Regions from separate parts of the Bacillus sp. NS1 genome, predicted to be linked through region 2. Evidence: a T-box and tRNA genes for the amino acid it is inferred to sense, from the RefSeq annotation. Region 2 holds a T-box; the other holds one or more tRNA genes.

Region 1 (8,984 bases), on a different contig from region 2:
CTGAAGGACATCGATAACACGAATCCTGTCTTTTCCTTTGATCGGGTCTCCAGGCTGATCCTTGAAATTAGGCAAATATGCAGAAACCTTTTCATGAACATCGAGTTTTCCTTGGGTGACTAAGCGCTGCAATGCAAAATTTGTTGCATACATTTTTGTATTTGAGGCCAAGTCAAACATTGTGCGGGTTTTCATTTTGGCCGGACGGCGCAGCAGTTCTGTTCCTTCGTACTTTTTACTGTAGCCGTATGCTTCTTTTTTTATGATGCGGCCATCCTTTACTACGACAAGAACGGCGCCTGGAAATCCTGCTGCAATATCCCGTTCTATCATCTGATCAACCTTCCTTAGTTTCTTCGACGAGAATTGTACAGTTTCTGCATTTATGGTTTTCGGCTCAACTTGGTAGTCTGCTGTTTGCGCGGAGGTTTCGGCTGGCGTCAATATAGATAGGGTGAAAATGGCACTGAATAAGAACAGTATCTGTGTTTTCACTGGCTTGCTCCTTTCCGTGCTTCTATCCCGTTTACTATCCCTAAAACAGAATAATTTAATCGAACTGGGAAGCCATTTCTTCTTTATATCCGAATGCATAGGTCAATAAAAAGCCGGCCGCGTAGGAAATAAAGAGTCCGATGATATATAGGATGATTTGCGAAGACAGGACGAGAAAGGAAAGCGGCAGCCCGGAGACGCCAATCGCAATGGTGGCTACCTGAAAATAAGCTTGAAAAGCGCCGCCGATTCCAGCTCCTAAGCATGCTGTTAAAAACGGGCGTCCAAGTGGCAGCGTGACTCCGAAAATAAGCGGTTCACCAATACCGAGCAGCCCCGACGGAAGCCCACCGGCGATTGCCTTCCTCAATGTTGTTTTTTTCGTTTTCACAAAGATGGCAAAGGCGGCGCCTACCTGTCCCGCGCCTCCCATAGCCAATATAGGGAGCAGAGGATCATTGCCGATTGAATTGATCAATTCCATGTGCACAGGCGTCAAGCCTTGATGCAGTCCAGTTACGACAAGAGGTAGGAAGGTAGCGCCCAGAATAAAGCCTGCAGCGATGCCGCCGATGTCCAAGATGGACAGAAGGCCGGATGTAATGGCATCAGAAATGAAGCCGCCTAAAGGCATAAATACGACATACGTTACGATTCCGGTGATTAACAGTGAGACGGTTGGGGTGACTATGATATCGAGTGATTGAGGAATAAAACGGCGGATAAATTGTTCGGTGTAAGCAATGAATATGGCTGCGAAAAGAACCCCGATCAGGCCTCCCCTGCCTGGAAGGAGCTGTTCTCCGAATAAACTGATCTTTGCGATCTCCGGATTCATAATCAAGATCCCTGCCAGAGCTCCAAGAGCGGGTGTCCCGCCAAATTCTTTCGATGCGTTAATGCCGACGAGAATGCCGAGGTAAGTGAACAATCCTGATCCGATGACTGTCAGGATAACAGCGACTTGTGATTCTGCAGAGAGCCAGCCGGCTTGAATGATTGCTTTGGTAATCCCAGTGATTAAACCGGAAGCGACGAGTGCAGGAATTAGAGGGATAAAGATGCTGGCAATTTTACGTAAGAAAAGTTTAAAAGGAGTAGCGTTTTTTCGGTTTATGTCGGCTTTCTTTTTGGCCGCTGCTTCTTTGACGTCGACACCTTCTTCTGCTGATACGAGCTTAGAGAAAGAGGCTGTGACATGGTTGACAACTCCTGTGCCGAGGATGATTTGTAAGGTTTCAGCTTCGACGACCCCAAAAACGCCGTCAAGCTCTCTTATAGCCTGAGCATCTGCTTTGCTTTCATTGTAAAGCGTAATTCGAAGGCGTGTCATGCAATGCGTATACGAGGAAATATTGGATTTTCCTCCGCATAGCTCAAGGATTTTCTTTGCGAGATGATGGTAGTTATTTTCTTTGCTCATCAAAACCCCTCCTCTTCAAGATGCCTTATTTTTTTCTCATAGATTGTATGGCTGCTCTCGTTTTATCGATATAACCGGTTGTTTCTTCATACTGCTCAGCCGCCATGCTTAAAAACAAAACATCGATCATAAAAAGCTGGGCGAGGCGGGAGGAAGTGGCTGCACTTCGAATTAAGGCTTCGTTGGAATGTGCTGTGTATAATGGGACATCAGCCAGCGCGGAGACGGATGTCTGGCTGTATTGTGTCAGGCTGATCGTTGTGATGCCTTTTTCCTTAGCCATCGTAATCAGTTCGATGATTTCCTGCGTCTCTCCCGAAAACGAAATGGCAAATACGATGTCACCCTTATCTGCATTTGCGATTAATGATGCCACAAGATGAGTGTCTGTGAACGCAGTTGCTAGTTTATGGATGCGAAGCCACTTTTGCTGGGCGTCCTTGGCGACAATGCCGGAAGCCCCGACGCCGATAAAATGCACAGTATGAGCTTTGAGAAGCAGAGAAACCGCTCGTTCAAGCTCTTTGTAGTCCATCAAGTCTGAAGTGTCCTGAATGGCTTGAATGGCATTGCCGGCCGCTTTTTCAGAAATGGAGGACAGAGGTTCGTGAGGCGCAATGTCCCGATAGCCTTGTACAGCAGGCTTTGCCAGATCGCCTGCCACTCTCATTTTTAAATCTTGAAAACCCTTTAGACCGAGTGATTTGCAGAGCCTGATGACGGCAGCGTCACTTGAATTGGCTAAGGCGCTGATTTCGCTGACAGTGCTTTCAATTGCTTTGTGGGGATGAGTTAGGATGTAATCCGCAAGTTTACGCTCGGATGGAGGGAGCTTGTGTTTCATTGATTGAATGATCGCTAAACCGCCTGTTGCCATTCTTGGTCTCTCCTTATTCTGAATGGTAATTTTCGATTGCTTTGTCTATAAAACCGTTTGTTTGATCAAGCAATGTTTTAGCTTGTTCCTGATCTGTGCTAGTTTTGAGCATGACGATTGCTGTTTTGACGTGATGATTGGCTTGTTCTAGAGTGTGTCTGGCTGTGTCGTATGAAGCGTTTGTAAGGCTTTGGATGATGCTGATGGCGCGTTCTTTTAGTTTTTTGTTGCTGATGTTGACGTCTACCATCAAGTTTTCGTAAACCTTGCCGATTTTGACCATTACAGCGGTAGATATCATGTTTAGAATCATTTTATGAGCAGTTGCGGCTTTCATACGTGTTGATCCTGTAATAGCCTCAGGTCCGACGACAACCTCAATGCTGTGATCCGCATCCTTGCTGATGGCCGAATGCTCATTACAGGTAAGGGCGACAGTGTGTGCTCCGACTTTGCGGGCGTATGTTAGGGCGCCCGCTGCATAAGGTGTACGGCCGCTTGCTGCGATGGCAATGACGGTGTCGTATGAAGTGAGTTGTATGTTTTTTAAATCTTCGGCTCCTGCTTCTTCACTGTCTTCAATGCCCTCTGCTGCCTGTAAAAATGCTTTGGGACCTCCAGCCATAATTCCGATGACCTGATCTGGGCTTACGCTGTAGGTGGGAGGACATTCAACAGCATCCATGACACCGAGTCTGCCGCTTGTGCCAGCGCCTGTGTATATGAGCCGGCCTCCATTTTGAAATGAGTCATACGCGCAGTCTACAGCTGTTTTAATATCGGGGAGAACCTGCTGAACGGCGGCTGCGACTTTTAAATCTTCGTTGTTGATCATTTTGAGGATGTCGAGTGTATTTGCTTTATGGATTTCAGCTGTTTGGCTATTGCGTGATTCCGTTGTAAGACGGTGAAGGTTTAATGGTTCTGACATGAGGATGCCCCCTGTTTAGAATAATGTATCTTAATATTCAGTATATTCATTTCTGTCATGATATTTCAACTATGTTTTTGCATTTTTGAAATTTTATTTCACTTCAGGCTATAAGAAATAATGAAGGATCAGCTGTTCTCCGAGCGGTCCGATTCTTCTCCTGCCTTTATCAAGGAACCCGCTTTTCATATAAAGGCGCTTTGCGCGTGTGTTCAGATGATTGACGGCCAAAATGATTTCATCGCACCATGGAAAATAACCGCTCACAAAAGAGGGAAGCTGAAGCATTGCTTTTTTTGCATAGCCTTTTCCGTGATGCACAGCGTTTAATGACAGGGAACTGAGCAGTAAAGCAAATGGATTGTTAGAATAGGGTGCCAGCGTTTCTTTTGATGTATGTAAAATGAAAAAACCGACTGGGAGATCGTCTTTTAAGATGATAACCGGATACCGGTCCCGTATGCTCAGGGCCTGAGTCAGCACCTCTTTGGGGAGAGAGGTAAAGCGTTTGTCATCGTTGTTAAGCGTGAATGATTGAAGCTCCGGCAAGTGTTCAGGCTTATAGAAGGATAAAGAAATGTCTAGAGTCATGTGGCGGCCTCCTTACAATATGTCGTCTAGCTGGTTTTCTGAAATGACGCGGTAGCCTGCTTGCTCTAACAGTGCGGCGGTCACTCCGCTGCCGGTGATTTTTGCGCCAGAGAATGTGCCGTTATAGATAAAACCGCTTCCGCACGATGGACTGTTTTCTTTTAATATGATGGCAGAGGCATTGATTTCTTTTGCATAAGCTAATGTCTTAGCGGCACCTTCCATATATAATTCTGTTACATCTTCTCCTGAAGCTGTCATGATTTTCGCGGTTCCATTGAGAACATCCTCGCCGGTGCCTCCGATAATTTCTGCAGGTTCACGAGGAGTTGAGAAGCCGCCAAGAAGCTCAGGGCAAGCCATAACTGCTTTATTTTCACCGACAAGTTTTCTGATTTTCTCTGATGCGGCGTGAGAGCCGTTGTATCTGCATTCAATGCCTCCAAGGCAAGAACTGACTAGGATCATATTGGTTTCTCCTCTCTTGCATCGTTTGTCTCTATCATAAAATAAATGACTAATGTTGGGAGGCTTTTTCAGTTAAAAAAGGAGTTAAAAAGTTTGAAAATAAAAAATTTAATTTTCCTCTTTACAAACAGGGGGTAACCTGTATATAATAACTTTTGTCAGCTCGACGAGAACACAAACGGCCCGTTGGTCAAGCGGTTAAGACACCGCCCTTTCACGGCGGTAACACGGGTTCGAATCCCGTACGGGTCACCATTTGGAGGATTAGCTCAGCTGGGAGAGCATCTGCCTTACAAGCAGAGGGTCGGCGGTTCGAGCCCGTCATCCTCCACCATCTTGCCGGTGTAGCTCAATTGGTAGAGCAACTGACTTGTAATCAGTAGGTTGGGGGTTCAAGTCCTCTTGCCGGCACTGTTTTTCTTAATATGAATATGGAGGGGTAGCGAAGTGGCTAAACGCGGCGGACTGTAAATCCGCTCCCTCAGGGTTCGGCAGTTCGAATCTGCCCCCCTCCACCATTATTGGGCTATAGCCAAGCGGTAAGGCAACGGACTTTGACTCCGTCATGCGTTGGTTCGAATCCAGCTAGCCCAGTCACAGACACCTTTGACCAAAAGGTGTCTTTTTTCTTTTTGAAAAATAATTCCAACTTCTAACTGTTCAGTCTGTATAATAATTTTAAAAATATGTTAAGGTAGTTTATTCACGAATTACCATCTACACCCTGCCAAAAATTTGTTAAACTTATTTTATAAAAAAATTGAAACCTTTTGAAACGAAGCTCGTATACATACAGACCGGTGAAGGCAGAGGTTAGATAAATATGGAAATGATGATTAAAAAGAGAATTAAACAAGTCAAAAAAGGCGACCAAGATGCATTTGCGGACATCGTAGATATTTACAAGGATAAAATTTATCAGCTTTGCTACCGTATGCTTGGTAATGTGCATGAGGCAGAGGATATAGCACAGGAGGCTTTCATCAGAGCGTACGTTAATATCGACAGTTTTGATATTAACCGGAAATTTTCAACTTGGCTTTATCGAATCGCGACCAACTTAACTATTGACCGCATTCGCAAAAAGAAGCCGGATTATTACCTCGATGCAGAGGTGGCTGGTACGGAAGGCTTGACCATGTATTCCCAAATCGCCGCAGATGGGGTATTGCCAGAGGATGCAGTTGTGTCACTGGAGCTCTCAAACACGATTCAGCAGAAAATTTTAAAGCTTCCTGACAAATACAGAACAGTTATCGTATTAAAGTATATTGATGAACTCTCATTAATTGAAATCGGGGAGATTCTGAACATTCCTGTGGGGACTGTGAAAACTCGGATTCACAGGGGCAGAGAGGCTCTTAGAAAACAATTAAGGGATCTTTAAGTGGGGTGATGAAATGAGCTGTCCTGAACAAATTGTGCAGCTTATGCATATGCATCTTGATGGAGATATCCTTCCAAAAGATGAACACGTATTAAATGAACATCTGGAGACATGCGAGAAATGCAGAAAGCATTTTTATGAGATGGAAAAATCTATAGCGCTCGTCCGGAGCACATCGCATGTCGAAGCCCCCGCGGATTTTACCGCTAATGTCATGGCGAAATTGCCTAAGGAGAAGAAAAGAGCTTCTGTGAAAAGGTGGTTCAGAACCCATCCTGTTATCGCAGCTGCTGCGGTATTCATCATTTTGATGGGCGGAGGTTTTTTTAACAGCTGGCATAATGACCACAATTTCAGCGTGTCCAAGCAGCCGAATCTTGTGGTGCATAATCACACTGTGACCGTGCCAGAAGGTGAGACGGTCAAAGGTGATGTCACTGTCAAAAACGGCAAGCTGATTATTAAAGGCAAAATAGACGGGAATGTAACCGTCGTAAACGGCGAAAAGTATATGGCCTCTGCTGGACAAGTCACCGGTCAGATTGAAGAAATCAATCAATTATTCGACTGGACATGGTACAAGATGAAGTCTGCGGGGAAAAGTGTAGTCAATGCATTAAATCCGAAAGGGAAAGAGTAAAGCGCGTCAGCCGCTTTGCTCTTTTTTTATGGGCTGAACGGGCTGGCACATTTCACTTGCCAAATCGAAATGTGGTATAATGGGCTCGCTATGTAAAGTACATATGCGTAACACGTAAAACACAAAATACGAAATGACTGAAATCTTGGAGGACGAGGAAATGGCTTTTGAGGATATCCCTTTTTTGCAGTACCTCGGCAATGCCGTTGATATTCTCCTTGTTTGGTATGTGATATATAAATTGATTATGGTGATACGCGGCACGAAAGCGGTTCAGCTGTTAAAAGGAATTGTAGTGATCGTGCTTGTCCGTATGGCCAGCCAATATTTGGGCCTCAGCACGCTTCAATGGCTGATGGACCAAGCGATAACATGGGGATTTTTAGCAATTATTATTATTTTCCAGCCAGAGCTGAGAAGAGCGCTTGAACAGCTTGGCCGCGGCCGCTTTTTTTCTAGGAGCGGCACACCTGTAGAGGAAGCGCAGCAGAAAACAATTGAGGCCATTACAAAAGCAATCAATTATATGGCGAAACGCCGTATAGGCGCCCTGCTGACCATTGAGCGGGATACTGGAATGGGGGATTATATTGAGACGGGCATACCATTGAATGCAAAAGTCAGCTCTGAGCTGCTGATCAATATTTTTATCCCAAATACCCCGCTTCATGATGGTGCGGTGATTATGAAGAATAATGAGATTGCCGCGGCCGCCTGTTATCTGCCGCTTTCTGAAAGCCCGTTTATCTCAAAAGAACTGGGTACGCGGCACAGGGCGGCTGTGGGCATCAGTGAAGTAACAGACAGTTTGACAATTATTGTGTCTGAAGAGACCGGCGGCGTCAGTGTGGCGAAGAACGGAGACCTTCACAGAGAGCTGACGGAAGAAGCGTTGAAAGAAATGCTTGAAGCCGAGTTTAAGAAAAACACCAGAGACACTTCTTCTAACCGCTGGTATTGGAGGGGCAAGAAAAATGGATAAATTCTTAAACAACCGCTGGGCTGTGAAAATGATTGCTCTGCTTTTCGCGCTCTTGCTTTATGTGGCGGTTAACAGCAATCAAGCACCGACTCCAAAAAAACCTGGTGAATCTTTCTTTCCGACATCAACAACTGATGAAGCAACACTGACCGATATTCCGGTCAAAGCGTATTATGATGATGAAAATTACGTCGTGACAGGTGTTCCGCAAACGGTTAATGTCACGATAAAAGGCTCGACAAGCGCCGTGAAAAAGGCTAGACAGACTAAGAATTTTGAAATATATGCCGATATGGAAAATTTGAAAACCGGCACACATAAGGTTGAGCTAAAGGCCAAAAACGTGTCGGATGGGCTGACAATCTCAATCAATCCGTCTGTTACGACAGTTACCATTCAAGAACGGACGACCAAAAGCTTTCCCGTAGAAGTGGAGTACTACAATAAAAGCAAGATGAAAAAAGGCTATTCTCCGGAGCAGCCGATTGTCAGTCCGAAAAATGTTCAGATTACCGGATCTAAAAATGTGATTGATAATATTTCTCTTGTAAAAGCTTCAGTGAATTTGGAAAACGCAGATGAAACGATTGAAAAGGAAGCGAAAGTGACTGTCTATGATAAAGACGGAAACGCGCTTCCTGTCGACGTAGAGCCCTCTGTCATCAAGATTACCGTTCCGGTGACAAGCCCGAGTAAAAAGGTGCCCTTTAAAATTGAACGGACAGGAAGCCTTCCTGACGGTGTCAGCATAGCCAAAATTGAATCCAGTCCCAGTGAAGTAACGGTTTACGGCTCACAGGATGTATTGGATTCTCTTGAATTTATTGACGGCGTAAGCCTAGATTTAAGCAAAATTAACAAGGATTCCGATATCGAGGCAGATATTCCGCTTCCTGACGGCGTCAAAAAAATCTCGCCGTCAAAGGTGACTTTGCATATAGAGGTAGATAGTGAAGCGGATCAGAAGTTTGAGAATGTCTCTATTAAGACTGTAGGGCTGAGCGGCTCGCAAAACATTGAATTTCTAGATCCTGAATCGCAAGCGATAGACGTGACGGCTAAAGGCTCTCCCGCCAATATAAAAAAACTGAAGAAATCAGATATTGAATTGTATGTGAATGTTTCAGATTTAGATGACGGGGAGCATAGCGTGAAGCTTGAAGTAAACGGGCCCCAGAATGTAACCTGGT
Region 2 (8,984 bases):
TGTTCTACCATGTTTTTATCACCTAAGAGTTTACCACTAATTTTTGTTTATTATATCATAAACGGCAAAGCAACAATGGAGGAATGGTTGACTTCAAAACAAATAAATTATATAATGACCTTTGTGTGAAATATTGCAGCCTTTTTGTTCAGCTTCTATGTTTTCATTTTGTTCCTTATCCATAAGGTGTATCGTGTAACTCTCTGCTGCTGGAGCGAGGATACATGAAAACAAAATGTACATGGTCGAATAGAGCAGACGGTTTTTATTTTCCACAAAAATAAAACCAAAGGAGGAGTCACATTATGGCTCGCTATACAGGTCCATCTTGGAAACTGTCCCGCCGTCTAGGAATCTCTCTTAGCGGTACAGGAAAAGAATTAGAAAAACGCCCTTACGCTCCAGGTCCACACGGTCCAGGACAACGTAAAAAATTATCAGAATATGGTTTGCAATTGCAAGAAAAGCAAAAGCTTCGTCACATGTACGGTGTAAACGAACGCCAATTCCGCACTTTGTTTGACAAAGCTGGCAAACTAGCTGGTAAACACGGTGAAAACTTCATGATTCTTTTAGATTCTCGTCTTGATAACGTTGTGTACAAGCTAGGTTTAGCACGTACTCGCCGTCAAGCTCGCCAATTGGTTAACCACGGTCACATTCTTGTAGACGGAAGCCGCGTTGACATCCCGTCTTACCAAGTAAAACCTGGTCAAACAATCGGTGTTCGCGAAAAATCAAGAAACCTTTCTATCATCAAAGAATCTGTTGAAGTGAACAACTTCGTTCCTGAATACCTTACTTTTGATGCTGAAAAGCTTGAAGGTACTTTCACTCGTCTTCCTGAGCGTTCTGAACTTGCTCCGGAAATTAACGAAGCGCTTATCGTTGAGTTCTACTCTCGTTAATCGTTTTAAAAACCCCTGCCGCTATGCGGTCGGGGTTTTTTTATCGTCTGTTTCGTCATTTGCCTCTTGCTGGCCAACACTATCTCGCGCCTGCTGCTCCCAATAATCCCGCTGAAGCCTTTCTTTTGCAATCGTAAACATGAGATTCACGGTGAGCGCTCCTTTCTGTTAAAAGGTGGTGATTGATCGTGTTTGCCCTATCTAATATACTCTTTTCCTGTCATTCCTATGCGCTAAACAAAAAAAGATCCTTTACCCTAGCGGCAAAGGATCTTTTTTTGTTTATTTATATGTCACAAGGAAGTATTTTTTCTTCCCGCGGCGCAGGACCGTAAATTGGCCTTCGATGCGGTCTTCATCCGATAAGATATAATTCAATTCCGTCTGGCGTTCACCGTTAATATAAACAGCTCCGTTTTGGATGTCTTCACGGGCCTGGCGTTTAGATGGAGATAATGTAGATTGCACCAATACATCTACAAGTGAAAGCTCTTGGCTGCTGTCAGCTTCCATAGATGGAACATCTTTAAAGCCGACTTTAACGTCTTGGGCGGAAAGCTCTTTAATATTGCCGCTGAACAACGCTTGGGAGATGTTGATAGCTTGCTCCAGCGCATCACGTCCATGAACGAGCGCTGTCACTTCTTCTGCCAGGCGTTTTTGCGCTTCACGCTTTTCAGGCGCCGTTTCTGTTTTTTCAGCGTATGCTTCAATTTCTTCTTTTGATAGGAACGTAAAGTATTTTAAGTATTTGACAACGTCACGGTCATCTGTGTTGATCCAGAATTGATAGAATTCATACGGCGATGTTTTTTCCTTATCAAGCCAGATAGCGCCGCCTTCCGTTTTTCCGAACTTCGTGCCGTCTGCTTTTGTGACAAGCGGAATGGTAAGGCCAAACGCTTTTGCTCCTTCTTCTTCTGATTTTCTGATCAGTTCAAGACCCGCTGTGATGTTTCCCCACTGATCGCTTCCGCCGATTTGCAGCTTACAGTTTTTATCTCTGTACAGATTTAAAAAATCATAAGATTGAAGAATCATGTAGCTGAATTCCGTGTATGAAATGCCGGATTCAATTCTTGAGCTGACCGTGTCTTTTGCCAGCATGTAATTGATGCCGAAGTTTTTACCGACATCACGAAGGAAGTCGATCACATTCATTTTGCCGATCCAGTCAAAGTTGTTCGCAATGACAGCAGGATTTTCTGCTGCATCGAAATCTAAAAATCTGGACAGCTGGTTTTTAATTTTTTGGGACCATTCGGATACGATGTCAGCAGTGTTTAATGTACGCTCCGCTTTTTTTCCGCTCGGATCGCCAATGAGGCCCGTCGCGCCGCCCACAAGCGCAATTGGATGATGCCCCGCAAGCTGGAAACGGCGAAGTGTTAAAATAGGCAGCAGGTGTCCGATATGCAAGCTGTCTGCTGTCGGGTCAAAGCCTGAGTACAGGCGGATTTTTTCTTCATTCAGCTGTTTATTTAATCCTTCTTCATCCGTCATTTGCTGAATCAATCCGCGGAAGGATAAGTCTTCAAGTAAGTTTGTCATAAGATAAAGCTCCTTTTTTAATTAAAATAAAAAACGCCCCTTCGTTTACACGAAGGGACGATTGATTATCGCGGTACCACCCTACTAATAAGAGAATGCAAAACATTCGTCTTATCACTTTGCCTGATAACGGATCAGGTCCGTTCTTTCACTACTGAAAGCCTGGCCGGCTTTGTTTGCAAAAGCGGTTCATGAGTGTATTCGATATATCCGTCTGTGCTGATTTTCACCGGCCATCAGCTCTCTGGAACGTAAGGATATTCTACTTGTCTCAATCTTTACCTTTTCATATGAAGCTATATCATTTTTAACATAAATAAAATCCCGTGTCAACGTCGCCTTTTAATCCTCCATCGTTGACAGATCTCCAGCCGGCAGATTGAGCTCCCACGCCTTCAGCACACGTCTCATGATCTTTCCGCTCCGGGTTTTTGGAAGCTTATCTTTAAATTCAATTTCACGCGGTGCCGCATGGGCTGCAAGACCCTGCTTCACAAATAGACGGATCTCTTCTTTCAGTTTATCAGACGGCTCAAATCCTTCTCGGAGTGCGATAAAGGCTTTAATGATTTCTCCCCGTACCGGATCAGGCTTTCCGATTACGCCTGCTTCTGCAATGGCCGGGTGCTCGACAAGTTTGCTTTCCACTTCAAATGGGCCGACGCGCTCACCGGACGTCATAATGACGTCATCGACTCTGCCCTGGAACCAAAAATATCCCTCATCATCCATGTAAGCAGAATCCCCAGAGACATACCAGCCACCCGGCATGAAATACGATTCATACTTTTCAGGGTTATTCCAAATGGTATGCATCATGGAAGGCCAGCCCTTTTTAATGGCGAGATTGCCCATTCTGTACGGCGGAAGCTCGTTGCCCTGATTGTCAACGATTGCTGCCTCCACACCGGGAATCGGCTTACCCATTGAGCCCGGTTTAATATCCATGCAAGGATAGTTGCAGATGAGCTGACTGCCCGTTTCTGTCATCCACCATGTATCATGGATTCGTTTGTTAAAGACTTTATGCCCCCATCTGATGACTTCTGGATTTAACGGTTCACCGACACTGAGCACATGCCGGAGTGAGGTTAGATCATATTTCGCAGCCATCTCATCTCCCGCTCCCATCAGCATTCGAAACGCGGTCGGCGCGCTGTACCAGACATTGACGCCAAGCTTTTCAATCGTTCCATACCAGCTTTCCGGGCTGAAACGGCCGCCGACGATGACATTTGTCGCTCCGTTCAGCCACGGTGCAAAAATGCCGTATACCGTACCTGTCACCCAGCCCGGGTCAGCTGTGCACCAGTAAATGTCTTCTTCCTTTAAATCAAGAACCCACTTCCCTGTCTGATATTGCTGAATCATCGCTTCATGGACATGAAGCACACCCTTTGGCGTTCCAGTAGAACCAGATGTATAGTGAAGCAGATAGCCGTCTTTTTTGTCCATCCATTCGATATCCAGTCTTGTGCTTTCCTGCTCAGCTGCTTCATCATAACTGATGATGTTTGTGCCGCTCTCAGCCTCTCCGCCGACTACGAATATATGCTGTAAATGAGGCAGTTTGTCAGCCGGTATTCTCTCCAGCAGCTCAGGCGTTGTGACAATAACCTTCGCTTCGCTATTTTCAAGCCGGTCCTTCACCGCCCCCTCCATAAATGCTTCGAACAGCGGCCCAGCGATGGCGCCAATTTTGATGGCGCCAAGCATAATAAAATAAAGCTCGGGTGATCTCGGCATAAAAATAAAAACGCGGTCCCCTTTTTCCACATTTCCATACCGTCTCAGCACATTCCCGGCTCTGTTTGATTCTTCCTTCATTTCTTTAAAAGTGTATTTTTCATCCCGATTTGCGTCTTTATAATAAAGCGCTACTTTGTTTTTTCGAAACGATTCGGCATGGCGGTCAATCGCTTCATACGCCGCATTCAGTTTCCCTGTCTCATGCCAGGAGAAATGTTTCTCTGCCTCGGCCCAATCAAAATGCCGGTACGTTTCTTCATAATTTTTTAAATGATGATCCCCTTCCACTGCTGGTAACGCTTTCAAATTCATGCCCAAACATCCCCCTTTGCTGAAGTTGTCACATTTATTATAGTATATATTCATATTCTTCTCAATTTTTAAAATATAAACCATGTTGAAAACGCTTTATAATTTGTTATTCTTAAAGAAGGCATGTATTTTTATAAGAATTGATGGGACGGTGGATCAGTGGAACATCATAAAACATACCATTCAGCAAACATCAAAACAGCAACCGGCTCCTTACTGATAGAAGGGCCTGTCTCTCCAGAGGATTTGGCAGGTTACGAGTTTCATAACGATTTAACCGCATTTCGCCCGCCCCGTGAGCAGCATGAAGCGCTAGTCGACATTGCCGGCCTTCCCGAAGGGCGCATTATCATTGCCAGAGACGGCCGAACGATTATCGGCTATGTGACGTATTTATATCCTGACCCGCTCGAAAGATGGTCTGAAGGAAATATGGAGGATTTGCTTGAGCTCGGGGCCATTGAGGTGGCGCCAGCCTATCGGGGATGTTCTGTCGGAAAGACGCTTCTAACCGTCAGCATGATGGATGAGCAAATGGAAAACTATATCGTAATGACGACGGAATATTACTGGCATTGGGATTTAAAAGGGATGAAAAAAGATGTGTGGGAATACAGAAAGCTCATGGAGAAGATGATGAATGCAGGCGGATTGGTCTGGTTTGCGACGGATGAGCCTGAGATCAGCTCCCACCCTGCAAACTGCCTGATGGCACGCATCGGAAAAAACGTCAGCCAAGAATCAATTGAACAATTTGACAGGCTCCGTTTTTATCATCGTTTTATGTATTAACTGACACTGACAAAGGGGAAAAAATAATGATTGTTGAACAAATCATGAAAAGGGATGTCATTACATTAACGAAGACGGATACGCTTGAAACAGCAATATGCAAACTGAAGGAATTCCATATCAGGCATCTGCCTGTCGTAGATGAAGACTGCCATGTGATTGGCATGATTACAGACAGAGACATGAAACAGGCCAGCCCGAGTATTTTTGAAGAAAGCAAACGAAGCCGATTTCTCACACGAAGCGTAGATTCTATTATGAAAAAAGATGTCGTCTGCGCCCACCCGCTTGATTTTGTCGAAGAAATATCTGCTGTTTTCTACGAGCATGGCATCGGATGCCTTCCAGTGGTGCAGCATCAAAAATTAATAGGCATTTTGACGAAAACGGATTTATTGCGGACATTTGTCAAATTGACAGGCGCTGACCAGCCGGGATCGCAAATTGAAATAAAAGTAAACGATATCACCAAAAGCCTCACGGAAATCAGCAGCCTTTGCCAAGACCTCCAAGTAAAAATATTAAGCGTGCTTGTCTATCCGCATGACGATCACGGTGTAAAAGTGCTTGTCTTCCGTGTAAAAACGATGAATCCGCTGCCGTTTTTGCAGGAATTACAAAGAAATGGACACCACGTCGTCTGGCCGTCAGAGCAAAGGGATCTGCTATGAGAGACAGTGTATTTATCTATTCTCCATCGTATCAAACCTATATGTTTCATCAGGAACATCCCTTTAATCAGCAGCGGGTTCTGTTAACATACGATTTGCTCAAGACGATCAATGCCTTTGATGATGGAGACATTGTCAGACCCAGACTCGCGGAAGAAGAAGAGCTTGCTCTTGTCCATACGGATGATTACATCCAGGCGGTCAAGCTTGCGGGCGCCGGAAAGCTTCCCGCTGAAGAAGGAGAAAGCTACGGGCTCGGTACAGAAGATACACCCGTCTTTGCCGGCATGCACGAAGCGGCATCACTCTTAGTCGGCGGCACCTTAACGGCCGCAGACTGGGTGATGTCAGGACAAGCCCTGCATGCTGCTAACCTTGGAGGAGGCCTACATCACGGCTTTCGAGGGAGAGCTTCAGGGTTTTGCATATACAACGACAGCGCTGTGACGATTCAATATATCCAGAAAAAATACAGAGCAAGAGTGCTCTATATTGATACGGACGCCCACCATGGAGACGGTGTGCAATTTACATTTTACGATAACCCTGACGTATGCACGCTGTCCATTCATGAGACAGGAAGGTATTTATTCCCCGGAACCGGCCAGATCCAGGAAAAAGGCAGTGGAAAAGGATATGGCTATTCCTTTAATATCCCGCTTGACGCTTTTACAGAGGATGATTCTTTTCTAGAGGCTTACCAGACAGCAGCTTCCGAAGTCGCTGCTTATTTCCAGCCGGATGTCATTATCAGCCAAAACGGTGCCGATGCCCATTACTATGACCCGCTGACACATTTATCAGCAACAATCAACATATACGAAGAAATCCCCCGGCTTGCACACACTTTAGCGCACCAATATTGCGGAGGAAGATGGATTGCAGTGGGAGGCGGCGGCTATGATATTTGGCGTGTCGTGCCCCGTGCCTGGGCCAGAATATGGCTTGAAATGAAGGGAATTGATCCAGGAAACGATATCCCGCCGGAATGGATCGCTAAATGGCAAAAACAATGCCCCGTCACCCTTCCGTCCAGCTGGAGAGATCCAGCCGATTTATATCCTCCGATTCCCCGCAAGCCAGAAATTACAGAGAAAAATGCGCAAACCGTCAGCAAAGCATTATATGCGATACGATCCGAGCAGCAGCAGAAAACAAAATAAAAACGACCTTTACGAAGAGGTCGTTTTATTTTTTGATGACGATTTCCACACGCCGGTTTTCCTTCATATGTTCGTTTGTCTTGTTATCCTTTACAGGCTTTGTATCCGCATAACCGACAGCGATAAAGCGCTTCGAGGGAAGTTTTTCCTTTGATGTGAAATATTGAATAACACCGCTTGCCCGTGCTGCTGACAGCTCCCAGTTAGACGGGTATCGGTATGTCGAGATGTTTCGGCTGTCTGTATGGCCCTCCACCTGAATGTCATTTGGAATTGTTTGAAGAAGAAAGGCAATTTGGTGAAGAAGTGTTTCAGCATTTTTCAGTACCTTTGCCTCACCTGAATCAAACAGCACAGCCTCCTGCAGAACGAGCACGACACCGCGTTCATCCCGTTTGGCTGTCATTTGGGCCTTCAAATGATTGTCTTTTATATATGTATTTACTTTCTTGAGAAGCTGATCCTGCTGATCCTCTTGCTTCTTCGCCTCAGCCGGCGAGGCAGCCTTTTTTTCTATGGACGTTTGGTCCGGCTGGAGCCCGCCGCCTTCCTTTTGGATCGAATCGACTGCCGCTTTAAATTTTTGCAGATCGATTTGGGACATGGAAAAAAGTAAAATAAAGAACACAAGGATCAAGGTGATCAAATCTGAAAAGGTGACCATCCAGTTGGATGATGATTGGCTGTTTTTCCCGCTTCGATTCCTTCTGTCAAAACGTTCTCTTCTAAGCTTCATGTACAGATCCCTTTTTTGTTTTTACTTGATTTGGCTGCTTCCGCCATTCTTCCCGGGAGCTGAAAACGACGAGCTGGCTTTCGAGATTACGAGGATTTTTTCCGGATTGGATTCCGATAATGCCTTCCACCATTACCTGCTTGATGAAGATTTCACTTTCTGTTTTTTCTTCGAGCTTAGCAGCAATCGGGTTGAAGACCATGTTTGCCAGCAATGAACCGTATAAGGTCGTCAGAAGCGCAACGGCCATATTCGGTCCAAGCATATGCGGATCATTTAAGTTTTTGAGCATCAGCACGAGCCCGACGAGTGTTCCGATCATTCCCCATGCCGGAGCAAATTCTCCCGCTTTTTCAAAAACACGCCGTCCTTTGCGGTGCCGTTCCTCCATTGCTGCGATTTCTGAATCCATGACAAGCCGAATCGTTTCTTCATCCCAGCCGTCAATTGCTAAAAGCAGCCCTTTTTTCAAGAATGGATCTTTGATTTCCCGAGCCTGATCATCCAATGATAAAAGCCCGTGTTTACGCGCGTGATCGGAAAGAGAGACAAAGGTTTTCACAAGATCTTTCACATTGTCTTCCTGGCGGATAAATGCCTGCTTTAATACAAAGGGCGCTTTTTTCAGCTCTCTCGGCGGAAAACTGATAAAAACAGCGGCGCAAAGTCCCCCTGTTACGATAAAGAAAGAGGTCAGATCAAGAAAAGAGCGGAAACCGCTTACTCCCGACCCCGAAATAATTCCGATAACAATAATAATTGTTCCTAACACAAAACCAACAGGTGTAAGATAATCAAAACGTTTCATCATTTCTCCCCATGAAAAAAGCAAGAATTCACCTTAGAGGTGAAGCTTGCTCTCTTGTTTTTCTTATGACTTGGTTGACTTTCTTAGTTCTATACGGTGCGGCAGTTCGACGATATGCTCTTCAACCGGCTCTTTATTCATGAGCTTCGTCAGCAGTCTCATCGCAACGGCGCCAATATCATATGTCGGCTGAACAACTGTTGAAAGCTGCGGACGAACCATGAGGCTTAATCTCGTATTATCAAAGCCGATAATCTCAAGATCCTCAGGAATGGATAAGCCTTGATCCTGAGC

The links. A T-box is a leader RNA that pairs with one kind of tRNA and senses whether it is charged. The one in region 2 lies ahead of tyrS (tyrosine--tRNA ligase), so its partner is inferred to be a tRNA-Tyr.
Region 1: it has a tRNA-Tyr gene. The T-box ahead of tyrS (tyrosine--tRNA ligase) is inferred to sense a tRNA for this amino acid. The anticodon was not compared.

What each region holds. Positions count from the first base shown of each region.
Region 1 covers NZ_JBZAZF010000006.1:17,302-26,285, forward strand. The annotation lists gene pbp4b (penicillin binding protein PBP4B) at 1-495, opposite strand, end outside; gene AC4CV5_RS18495 (PTS transporter subunit EIIC) at 551-1,918, opposite strand; gene AC4CV5_RS18500 (MurR/RpiR family transcriptional regulator) at 1,944-2,795, opposite strand; gene murQ (N-acetylmuramic acid 6-phosphate etherase) at 2,809-3,726, opposite strand; gene AC4CV5_RS18510 (GNAT family N-acetyltransferase) at 3,835-4,317, opposite strand; gene AC4CV5_RS18515 (2-thiouracil desulfurase family protein) at 4,330-4,785, opposite strand; tRNA gene AC4CV5_RS18520 (tRNA-Glu) at 4,966-5,040, shown strand; tRNA gene AC4CV5_RS18525 (tRNA-Val) at 5,044-5,119, shown strand; tRNA gene AC4CV5_RS18530 (tRNA-Thr) at 5,124-5,196, shown strand; tRNA gene AC4CV5_RS18535 (tRNA-Tyr) at 5,219-5,303, shown strand; tRNA gene AC4CV5_RS18540 (tRNA-Gln) at 5,308-5,379, shown strand; gene sigW (RNA polymerase sigma factor SigW) at 5,609-6,172, shown strand; gene rsiW (anti-sigma-W factor RsiW) at 6,186-6,812, shown strand; gene cdaA (diadenylate cyclase CdaA) at 6,973-7,794, shown strand; gene cdaR (CdaA regulatory protein CdaR) at 7,787-8,984, shown strand, end outside.
Region 2 covers NZ_JBZAZF010000003.1:128,768-137,751, reverse strand. The annotation lists gene AC4CV5_RS11145 (diguanylate cyclase domain-containing protein) at 1-11, opposite strand, end outside; gene rpsD (30S ribosomal protein S4) at 306-908, shown strand; gene sr7p (small protein SR7P) at 930-1,058, opposite strand; gene tyrS (tyrosine--tRNA ligase) at 1,191-2,459, opposite strand; T-box leader at 2,510-2,747, opposite strand; gene acsA (acetate--CoA ligase) at 2,802-4,520, opposite strand; gene acuA (acetoin utilization protein acetyltransferase AcuA) at 4,680-5,312, shown strand; gene AC4CV5_RS11115 (acetoin utilization AcuB family protein) at 5,339-5,983, shown strand; gene AC4CV5_RS11110 (acetoin utilization protein AcuC) at 5,980-7,146, shown strand; partial or broken gene motS (flagellar motor protein MotS) at 7,156-7,882, opposite strand; gene motP (flagellar motor protein MotP) at 7,872-8,690, opposite strand; gene ccpA (catabolite control protein A) at 8,754-8,984, opposite strand, start outside.